DNA from 3 places in the Methylorubrum populi genome. Region 3 is predicted to be linked to each of the others. Evidence: predicted binding sites of a transcription regulator. Region 3 holds the regulator's gene; each other region holds the start of a gene.
What was found. Region 3 encodes LexA, which represses DNA repair genes until DNA is damaged. Its sites were predicted from a motif close to TGTTCNNNNTGTGTTCNG; they were not measured.

Region 1 (3,256 bases), 2.2 Mb from region 3:
TGCGTTTCGCCCGCGCTGGCGCGCCACCAGCGAATCGCCCCTCGACCCGCTTTAGGAGCGCCCAGCCATGGCCAAGGCCGTTACCGTCAAGATCCGCCTCGTCTCGACCGCCGATACGGGCTACTTCTACGTCACGAAGAAGAACTCCCGCACGCAGACCGAGAAGATGGTCATGAAGAAGTATGACCCGGTCGCGCGCAAGCACGTCGAGTTCAAGGAAGCCAAGATCAAGTAAGCCTTCCGCTTCATCCTCTTATGGATGTGTCGAGGCCGCTCCGGCGACGGGGCGGCCTTTCGCGTTTGGGCCCAACAGCGGCAGGCTCGCCGACTCGCGCGATTTTGTCGGCTTGGCGATGCGCCGACACCATCCCTGCGCAAGCGAGATCGTGTAGAGCGAGAGGTATGAACGCCTCTGCCACGCATCTTGTTCCCGCCGGCATCGCGCTGACGATCGCTTCCGCCGCCATGGCCCTCGAGCGCGCCGGATACGCGCATTCGGCCGAGATGACCGTGGGCGCGGCACTCGCGGCCGCGGCGGTGATGGTGCTGATGCGCGCCGCGCCCCCGTGGTTCCGGGTCGGCTGATTGCCGAGAGCATCGTCTTTTTCCAAAAGGCCCGCGGCCGTCGTCCGGTGCCCTCAGCTGCGGTCGAGCCGGACCGACAGCATCCGCACCTTGAGCCGGGGCGAGAACGGCAGGCCGGCCAGCAGCCGCTCCCGCCGCACCACGTCGCCCGGTCGCGGGCTGCGCACGCCCACGACGCTCTCGCCCCGCGCGGCGATCCGGGCTGGCAGGGCGGTGTGCGGGCGACGCATCCGGCCGAGCGCCATGTCCGGACGGGCGGTCCCGACGAAGCGATCGAGGCTGCGGATCCATCCCTCCGCCGGGATGTCGCCCGGCTCCAGGCACAGCAGCCACTCGCGCCGCGCGGCTCGCGCACCCGCGCTCCACGGATTGGCGCCCATCGGTCGCACCACCAGCGTGGCGCCGCTGCCCTCGGCCATCGTCTCCAGGGCGGAGCAGGAATCCGCCGTCACGATCACCGCATCGCCGACGAGTCCGGCCGCCACGCCGGCGACGAGTGCGCTCAGCGTGTCGGCGAGGCACTCGATCGCGACCGGGTCGGAGGATCGTGCCACGTGGATGAGGCCGGAGATCATGCCGCGCGAATAACCGATTTTGTGCCCGCGCAAAGCCTTCGTTGCGCGGCCGTTCCCGCGGACGGCCCGGAATGACGGTGAAAGCCAGTCCTTGCATGAAACTTGTGCATTCCCGCTTCCCATGTTCCTGATATGTTCTTAAAAAGACGAGCGGTAGGACGATCGGGAAACGGTGGGCGTCGGGGGTGGGTGACGGACGAAAGCCGCTGGACGGCAAGCCGGATGGCTCCCGGCATGACGCGGCCCGGGTCGCGCCCGAAGCGCGGCGCGGGCGCGGCGCAACCACCAATCCGGACGGGCGCTTCGAGGCGACCCGGCGCGAGACCTTCGACGACGGCTGGCCGGAGGAGGCGGAACGCCCGCGGCGCACCGATGTGATGCCCGAGCGCGCCCGCCACATCATCACCCGCAACGCCTCGCCGGACATCTCGTTCGACCGCTCGATCAACCCGTATCGCGGCTGCGAGCACGGCTGCATCTACTGCTTCGCCCGGCCGAACCACGGCTATGTCGGCCTCTCGCCCGGGCTCGATTTCGAGACGCGGCTGTTCTCGAAACCCGACGCGGCCGCTCTTCTGGAGCGCGAATTGTCGGCCCCCGGCTACCGGCCGCGGACCATCGCGCTTGGCACCGCGACCGATCCCTACCAGCCGATCGAGCGCAGCCACGGCATCACCCGCGCCGTGCTGGAGGTGCTGGCCCGCTTCCGCCACCCGGTCGGCATCGTCACCAAGTCGAACCTGATCCTGCGCGACCGCGACCTCCTCGCGGCGATGGCGGCGCAGGGGCTCGTGAAGGTGGCGATCTCGGTCACCACCCTCGACCCGGATCTGGCCCGCCGCATGGAGCCGCGCGCGCCGCATCCGCGCAAGCGCTTGGAGGCGATCCGCGCCCTGAGCGAGGCGGGCGTGCCGGTGATGGTGCTGACCGCCCCCGTCATCCCCTCGCTCAACGACCACGAGATCGAGGCGATCCTGGAAGCGGCCCGGACGGCGGGGGCGCGGGAGGCCGGCTACGTGCTGCTGCGCCTGCCGCACGAACTCGACGACCTCGTCGGCGACTGGTTCAGCGAGCATTATCCGGGACGCAAGGCGCACGTCTTCTCGCTGCTGAGCGGGGCCCGCGGCGGCAAGACCTACGACGCCGCCTTCGGCACCCGCATGATCGGCCAGGGCCCCTATGCCGATCTGATCCGCCGCCGCTTCGCCCTGGCCAAGCGGCGGCTCGGCTTTCCGGAGGAGCCGGTCCGCCAGACGACGGAGCTGTTTCGCGTGCCGCCGCGCGCGGGGGACCAGCTCGCCCTGTTCTGACGGCTCCTCGGCCGACGGGAATCCCGCCTGCCGACGGGGGCTCGACGGCGTGCGGCCGGTTCAAGCGGGGGCGTCACCCGGTCGAGACGACACCCGCGGCCGCGAAGCGTCCCGTAAAACTCACCCGGTGGTGCGGGCTGCGCCCTCGCGCCGTCAACCCGGCGAGGTGGGCGGCGGTGCCGTAGCCGGCATTGCGGTCCCAGGCATAGTCCGGATGGCGCGGGGCGAGGCGCCGCATGATCGCGTCGCGAAGGGTCTTGGCGACGATGGAGGCGGCGGCGATCTGCGGCACGAGGCGGTCGCCGCCGATCACGGCGCGGCAGGGCTGGGTCAGGCCGGGGATCGCGTCGCGCCCGTCCACCAGCACGGTCGCGTCGAGTCCGAGGCCCGCCACCGCCCGGCGCATGGCGTCGAGAGTCGCGGCCCGCACGTTCACCCGATCCACCAGCGCCCGCGAGCCCGCCGCGAGCGAGACCCGCGCATGCGCCCGGATCAGCGGCGTCAGGGCTTCGCGCGTGGCGCGGTCGAGGCGCTTGCTGTCGTCGAGCCGGGCCAGGATTTCGGGGGGAAAGGCGAGGGGGTCGAACCAGACCGCCGCCACCATCACCGGCCCACACAGGGCGCCGCGCCCGACCTCGTCGCAGCCGATGACCGCCGGGTAGCGTGCGGCGAGGGCCGGATCGAACGGGCGCGGGGCTTTTTCGGATTTCGAGCGGGGCGGCATGGCGCCGATCCTCGCATCCCCGCGGCCGTCGGTCATCCCGGCGGGGGCGAGAACGGCGCGGA
Region 2 (3,256 bases), 2.4 Mb from region 3:
CCGAAGCCCTTCAGCCTGAAGCAGCTTGTCGAGACGGTGAAGCGCACCATGGCGAGCTGACCGTCGCCGAGTGCACGGCGGCTCTCAACGGGAGAGGCGTCGCGAAGAGTATACGGATCCGCTTCCGTGATCGAAGCGGATCAGCACAGCGTCGAGCGGCCTTCACAGCCTCCGCTCGCCAGCAAAGGACGTTGTGCGGCCGTCGCCTTCCTGCGCGAGACCAACCGCGGGACAACGGTTTGACGGTTTTCCGGCTGATCGAATCGGCCCGACTCCGAGCTCCGGTCATTCCGAACCTTTCGACGCGGCCCCCGGGATGACAGCGGACTCGGCTTGGCCTTGAACGCGGTGCGGGTCTGCCGAGCGGATTCCCTCTTCGACCGAGCGAGGTCCGTATCATTTGTCCGGATCGTCGCTCTGCGACTCGGCCAGAGTATTCCTGTCGGCATCGTCGACCTCCGCCCGCAAACCGCGCCGCAACTCGAACAGGCTCATCTGCAACAATGTGCGCTGCCGGAATGTCGCACTCGGTCCCAATCGCTCTTCGGCTTCTTGAAGAAGCTGTTCAATCGCGCGGAGTTCATTGAGGTCTCGCGACATGAAGACGGCCTTGTCGTGTATTCGACGTAGTTGCGGTAGATTTTGCTGCCTGTACTACTCACAAGAAAACACTAATGAAATACTATAATTATATGTAGTTGAAATCACTCGACCGATCGCGAGCAAACGCTTTTCGAAGCGCATCATTTAATCAGACATCAGCACGAGCATTGCAGGCCGCATTATCTTCAATTGGATATGACGGATCGATAGATTTGGTAACATATAGTGAAAATACCTAAACGTACACTGGCAGCGCATCATCTTCAGATGCGACAAAAATGACAGGTCACGACGAAGGAGGGAAACCGACGTTACGCTGATCGCTTCGCCTCAACCTTGATCCAGACGACATATCCTTTGTGGCTCGTTCCATCAAATCGGGGGGTTCCGTTCGGAGTGGGTGAACGCCGCATTCGGCGCGAAGGCGGACGCTACGTGGCAACCGCCACAGAACGTGCACCTTGGCCCTTGCACACTGAGAACAAAACAAGTACGAAATGGATCAGCTCCGGCGGATTGAGCGCCGTGCCCCTCCCATGCATAAGGAAGCCTCGCGATGGCCCAGCCTGCGCTGAAGATGGTGGATTCCTCGACAATGGCAGCAGCCGACAAGGACAAGTCCAAGGCGATCGAGGCTGCGCTGACGCAGATCGAGCGGGCCTTCGGCAAGGGCTCGATCATGCGCCTCGGCAAGTCCGACAAGGTGCAGGAGGTCGAGACCGTCTCGACCGGCTCGCTCGGCCTCGACATCGCGCTCGGCGTCGGCGGCCTGCCGCGCGGCCGGGTGATCGAGATCTACGGACCGGAATCGTCGGGCAAGACGACGCTGGCGCTCCACACGATCGCCGAGGCCCAGAAGAAGGGCGGCGTCTGCGCCTTCGTGGACGCGGAGCACGCCCTCGATCCGGTCTACGCGCGCAAGCTCGGCGTCAATCTCGACGACCTGCTGATCTCGCAGCCCGATACCGGCGAGCAGGCGCTCGAAATCACCGACACGCTGGTGCGCTCCGGCGCCATCGACGTGCTGGTGGTCGATTCGGTCGCCGCGCTGACGCCGCGCGCCGAGATCGAGGGCGAGATGGGCGAGAGCCAGCCGGGCCTCCAGGCCCGCCTGATGAGCCAGGCGCTGCGCAAGCTGACCGGTTCGATCTCGCGCTCGAACTGCATGGTGATCTTCATCAACCAGATTCGCATGAAGATCGGCGTGATGTACGGCAGCCCCGAGACCACCACCGGCGGCAACGCGCTGAAGTTCTACGCCTCGGTGCGCCTCGACATCCGCCGCGTCTCGACGCTCAAGGACCGCGACGAGGCCATCGGCAACTCGGTGCGCGTCAAGGTCGTGAAGAACAAGGTCGCGCCGCCCTTCAAGCAGGTCGAGTTCGACATCATGTTCGGCGAGGGCGTGTCGAAGGTCGGCGAGTTGATCGACCTCGGCGTCAAGGCCGGCATCGTCGAGAAGTCGGGCGCTTGGTTCTCCTACGACAGCCAGCGTCTCGGCCAGGGCCGCGAGAACTCGAAGGGCTTCCTGCGCGACAACCCCGACATCGCCAACAAGATCGAGGCCTCGATCCGGCAGAATTCGGGACTGGTCGCCGACCGGATCCTCGAGAACGCCAAGCCGACGGCCGACGATCTGGACGAGGGCGAGGCGTAAGCGCCCCGCTCGACCCATCGGAACTGAAAAGGCCCGCCGCGATGGCTCGCGGCGGGCCTTTTCTTTAGTTCGTTGGGATGAACGCGGAGGGTCAGACCGCCGCGTAGCGGGCGTCGAACTCGGCGGCGAAGCGGGCGCTGGGCCGGTCCATGCAGCGATCCACCCAGGCATCGATCTCAGGCACACCCGGCTTGCCGAACCACGCATAGGGCGAGTGCAGCAGGAGGTCGACGGCGGTGAAGCGGTCGCCGAGCAGGAAGGGCTTGTCCTTCAAGGCGTCGGCGAGCCGCGACTTGATCTCCGTCTCGGTGCGGAAGGTGCCGGCGAGGGCCGGGTGTTCGACCCCGAGGGCCTTGAACACCAGCACCGGCTCGACGACGCCGGCATACCACGCCAACCAACTCAGATAGGGCCCGCGCCGCGGGTCTCCGACAGGGATGCCCAAGCCTGCCTCCGGGAACAGCTCTGTGAGGTGCTGGATGATTGCACTCGATTCCCACACCAAGACGCCGTCGTGGTCGAGCACCGGCACCTTGCCGTCGGGATGAGGGTTGCGCGGATCGCGGCCGCCCGATCCGTCCATGCGCGGGATGGTGACGACCTCGATGCCGACCGCGTCCAGGGCGTCGAGTTCCTTGAGGAGCGCGACGATTCGGGTCGAACGGCTGCGGGGCGAGTGGAACAGGGTGATCATCGGTGGCCTCCAGCTGGCGGGGTGACGGGAGACGGTGTAGCCAGGGCCACCTGCCAGTTTCCGTCAGTTGAGCGATGGCGCGGACCGATCGGCTTTTCCGGCTGCTGCACGCGATGCGCATCTTGCCCGCGCCGGTCACCGCGGCCCGGCTCGCGGAGGAGACCGGCGTGTCTCTGCGCTCGCTCTATCGCGACATCGACAGCCTGCGCGCGGCCGGCGCCCGCATCGAGGGCGAGCGGGGCTACGGCTACCGACTGATCGAGGATGTGGCGCTCCCGCCCCAGACCTTCGACCGGATCGAG
Region 3 (3,256 bases):
GGGATGCTGGCCTACCCGTTCGCCCTTGATCGTCCGGTCTGGTGGCTGATGGGGCTCGCGGTGCGCGGCATGCTCGACATCTCGGCCTGGATCGCCGGGTTCGGACAGGCCAACGTGGTGTTGCCGGCCTTCGGAACGGGCGCCCTGACGCTTCTCGCGGCCGCCCTGCTCCTCGCGACCCTGCCGGTGTCGCGTCTGCGGCTGCTCGCCCTGCTGCCGGCGGGGGTCGGCATCGCGCTCGCCGCGAGCCCGTCGCGCTACGACATCTACATCGACCGGGACGGGGCCGGCGCCGCGGTCCGCGGTAGGGACGGCCGCCTCGTCGTCCTCGGCCGTCCGCCCGGCTTCGTGCTGGAACAGTGGCTGAAGGCTGACGGCGACGGGCGCCGCCCGGAATCCCTCACCGGAGATCCTGGACCGCGCTGCGACCGTCTCGGCTGCACGCTCGTGGCCGTCGATGGCCGCGCCGTCGCGCTCGTCACCGACAAGCGCGCCTTCGCCGAGGACTGCGCCCGGGCCGACATCCTGATCACCCGCCTGCGGGCGCCGCCGGGCTGCGCCGCGCCGCTGATCGCCGACCGCACCTTCCTGGCTGCGCAGGGCGCCACCGCCATCCGCCTCGGAACGGCGGGGCCGGAACTTGCCACCGCTCGCGGGACCGGCCAACCGAAGCCGTGGCAGCCGGCCTTACAGTCCAAAGCGACCGGCACGGAGACACCGGCTGCCCGGTCGGAACCGCAATCATCGAGCGACCCGAGCGCGACGGATCCGTCGGACCTGCCGCAGGCCGAGGTCCCTCAGTAGCGGCGCACGAGGCTCACGAGCTTGCCCTGGATGCGCACCCGATCCGGACCGAGCACGCGGGTCTCGTAGGACGGATTGGCCGCCTCGAGGGCGATCGAGGAGCCGCGGCGGCGCAGGCGCTTGAGAGTCGCCTCTTCGTCGTCGATGAGCGCTACGATGATGTCGCCGTTATTGGCGGTGTCCTGCTTGTGGATCACCACGAGATCGCCGTCGAGGATGCCGGCCTCGATCATCGAGTCGCCGCGCACTTCCAGCGCGTAGTGCTCGCCGCCCGAGAGGAAGTCGGGAGACATCGAGATCGAGTGGCTCTGGCTCTCGATCGCCGAGATCGGCGTACCGGCGGCGATCCGGCCCATCACCGGCACCATCACCGACTGGCCGTTGCCGTCATGGGCCTGCAGCATCGCCGGCTTCGGCGCGGGCGGCTTGCCCGACAAGCCCCCCTCGACCACGCTCGGGGTGAATCGGCGGGGCTCGGAGGCGGGCGCGGACTTGGCTGCCGCTAGGTCGGGCATGCGCAGGATCTCGATGGCACGGGCCCGGTTCGGCAGGCGGCGCAGGAAGCCGCGTTCCTCCAGCGCCATGATCAGGCGGTGGATGCCGGATTTGGATTTGAGATCGAGCGCGTCCTTCATTTCGTCGAAAGACGGCGGCACGCCGCTCTCCTGCATCCTCTGCTGGATGAACTGGAGCAGTTCGAGTTGCTTGCGGGTCAGCATGCGGCACCTGCTGTCGACCGCGGGCCGGGGGCGCCGCAGAATCGTTGAAAACAAAGCACGAACAGCCTAGCCGTTCCTCTCCTGTTCCGCAAGACGAGCCCGAACACGCAAAGGGCGGCGACGCCGCAGCGCCACCGCCCTCCGTTGCAATGTGGCAGAGGCCGGATCAGGCCGGGAACACGTCCACGATTTCGTAGGTGTCGGGATCGATGATGACGATGTCGTCGCCGACCAGGATGAACTGCAGGCCGCGATAGGCCGGCACCAGGGAGAGGATCGCCGGGGGAAGCGGGTGCAGCGAAACCGAGCGCGGGATCGCCGTGCCGACGCGGACCGCGAAGTTCACGTTCGTGACCGCCCGGACATTGGAGCGGGTGATCGACTGCCGGAACTCGGTGCGCTGGGTCGAACTCAGGCTCTTCGAGGCCCCGCGCGCCTCGGCGGCGGCCCCGCGACTACCCCGCTCGCCGGCCCCGTCGCGTGCTCCGCGTTCCCCCGCGCCGTCGCGGCCCGTGTCACGGTTGCCGCGCTCCCCGGCCGCGTCACGGCCACCCCGGCCTTCGCGCTCGCCGGCGCCGTCCCGGCCCGTGTCGCGGTTGCCGTCGCGGTTGCCGCGATCACCCGTCTCTCCGGCGCGGGCCGGGCCGCCTTCGCGGCCTCCGCGTGTCCCGGCCTCTCCCGGCTCGCCGCCGCGACCGGCGCCGCTCGCCGCCCCGCCGGTCTCGCCTCCGCGTGCGCCGCCGCCGACCTCGCCGCCGCGGGCGCCACCGGCCCCGCCCGCTTCACCGGCTCCGCCGCGCGGGCCGCTCGCCGCCCCGCTGCCCGCTCCTCCGGCCGCTCCTCCGGCCGCTCCCCCGGCGCCGCCCGCGCCGCCGGCTCCCATCCCGGCACCGCCCCCTGCGGCCCCGCCTGCTCCTCCGGCCGCGCCCCCGCCGGCACCGCCTGCGCCGGCGCCGCCACCCTGAGCGAGAGCGGTCGCCGCGCCGAGCACAAGAATCGCGGCCGTCGCCGTGCTGCGAAAGAACTTGGTCATGTTCCATCCCTGTCTTCTGCCGGCTGCCGACGCGGCGCCGAGAACCGGCTCGCAACGGCGGACCGGGGAAAACCGTTCCGAAAAGATGCATTGCACCGTGCCGAGCGCCGTGTTGTTCGGGATAAGCGTGGCAATGCGTGTATGACTTTGTTCGATACCGAATGATTGTCCGAGGAACGGTGGATCAACGTTCCAAAGATCATTCATGTTTCTTGCAGAATATTATCGAGCGACGTGCCGATGCTCGCTTGTGCCGGTCTGCGGCTGAGCGAAACGGGCGCGCCGCACAGAGGATCTTCGCCCGCGTCACAGGTTCCTCCGGCCGGCTTCGGAGCGATCGAATGGGCCGGGTGCAACGTTTGCCGATTTCTGTCACGGAACGGGCGCGTGCCGCGTCGGCAGCGTGCCACTCACGATTAGTTACGCAGCCGCGAGAGGGATCACGGGGCCGCGAGGCCGGCCGATCAGGGACAGCGCATGCAGGACATTACTGCGACGGCGGCGCAGGACGAGGCGGCCGACCGTCGGCGCCGCATCATGGCGATCGTCGGTTCCTCGTCGGGCAATCTCGTCGAGTGGTACGACTTCTACTGCTACGCCTTCTTCGCGCTCTACTTCGCTCCGGTCTTCTTCCCCGAAGGCGACAGCACCGGGCAGCTTCTCAAATCGGCGGCGGTCTTCGCGGTGGGCTTCTTCATGC

Region 1: MPPM_RS09155 (PA0069 family radical SAM protein) is a predicted target of LexA. The motif match lies at 1,283-1,300, and genes of this name have one in related genera.
Region 2: recA (recombinase RecA) is a predicted target of LexA. The motif match lies at 1,081-1,098, and genes of this name have one in related genera.

What each region holds. Positions count from the first base shown of each region.
Region 1 is NZ_AP014809.1:1,989,854-1,993,109, forward strand. It holds gene rpmG (50S ribosomal protein L33) at 68-235, shown strand; gene MPPM_RS09145 (hypothetical protein) at 403-585, shown strand; gene MPPM_RS09150 (glycosyltransferase family protein) at 639-1,160, opposite strand; gene MPPM_RS09155 (PA0069 family radical SAM protein) at 1,346-2,470, shown strand; gene rnhB (ribonuclease HII) at 2,544-3,194, opposite strand; gene MPPM_RS09165 (glycosyltransferase family 4 protein) at 3,227-3,256, opposite strand, start outside.
Region 2 is NZ_AP014809.1:3,111,799-3,115,054, reverse strand. It holds gene MPPM_RS14265 (ATP-binding protein) at 1-60, shown strand, start outside; gene MPPM_RS14260 (hypothetical protein) at 397-600, opposite strand; gene recA (recombinase RecA) at 1,181-2,260, shown strand; gene MPPM_RS14250 (glutathione S-transferase family protein) at 2,352-2,954, opposite strand; gene MPPM_RS14245 (helix-turn-helix transcriptional regulator) at 3,029-3,256, shown strand, end outside.
Region 3 is NZ_AP014809.1:5,473,811-5,477,066, forward strand. It holds gene MPPM_RS25460 (ComEC/Rec2 family competence protein) at 1-804, shown strand, start outside; gene lexA (transcriptional repressor LexA) at 798-1,523, opposite strand; gene MPPM_RS25470 (DUF1236 domain-containing protein) at 1,690-2,556, opposite strand; gene MPPM_RS25475 (MFS family transporter) at 3,034-3,256, shown strand, end outside.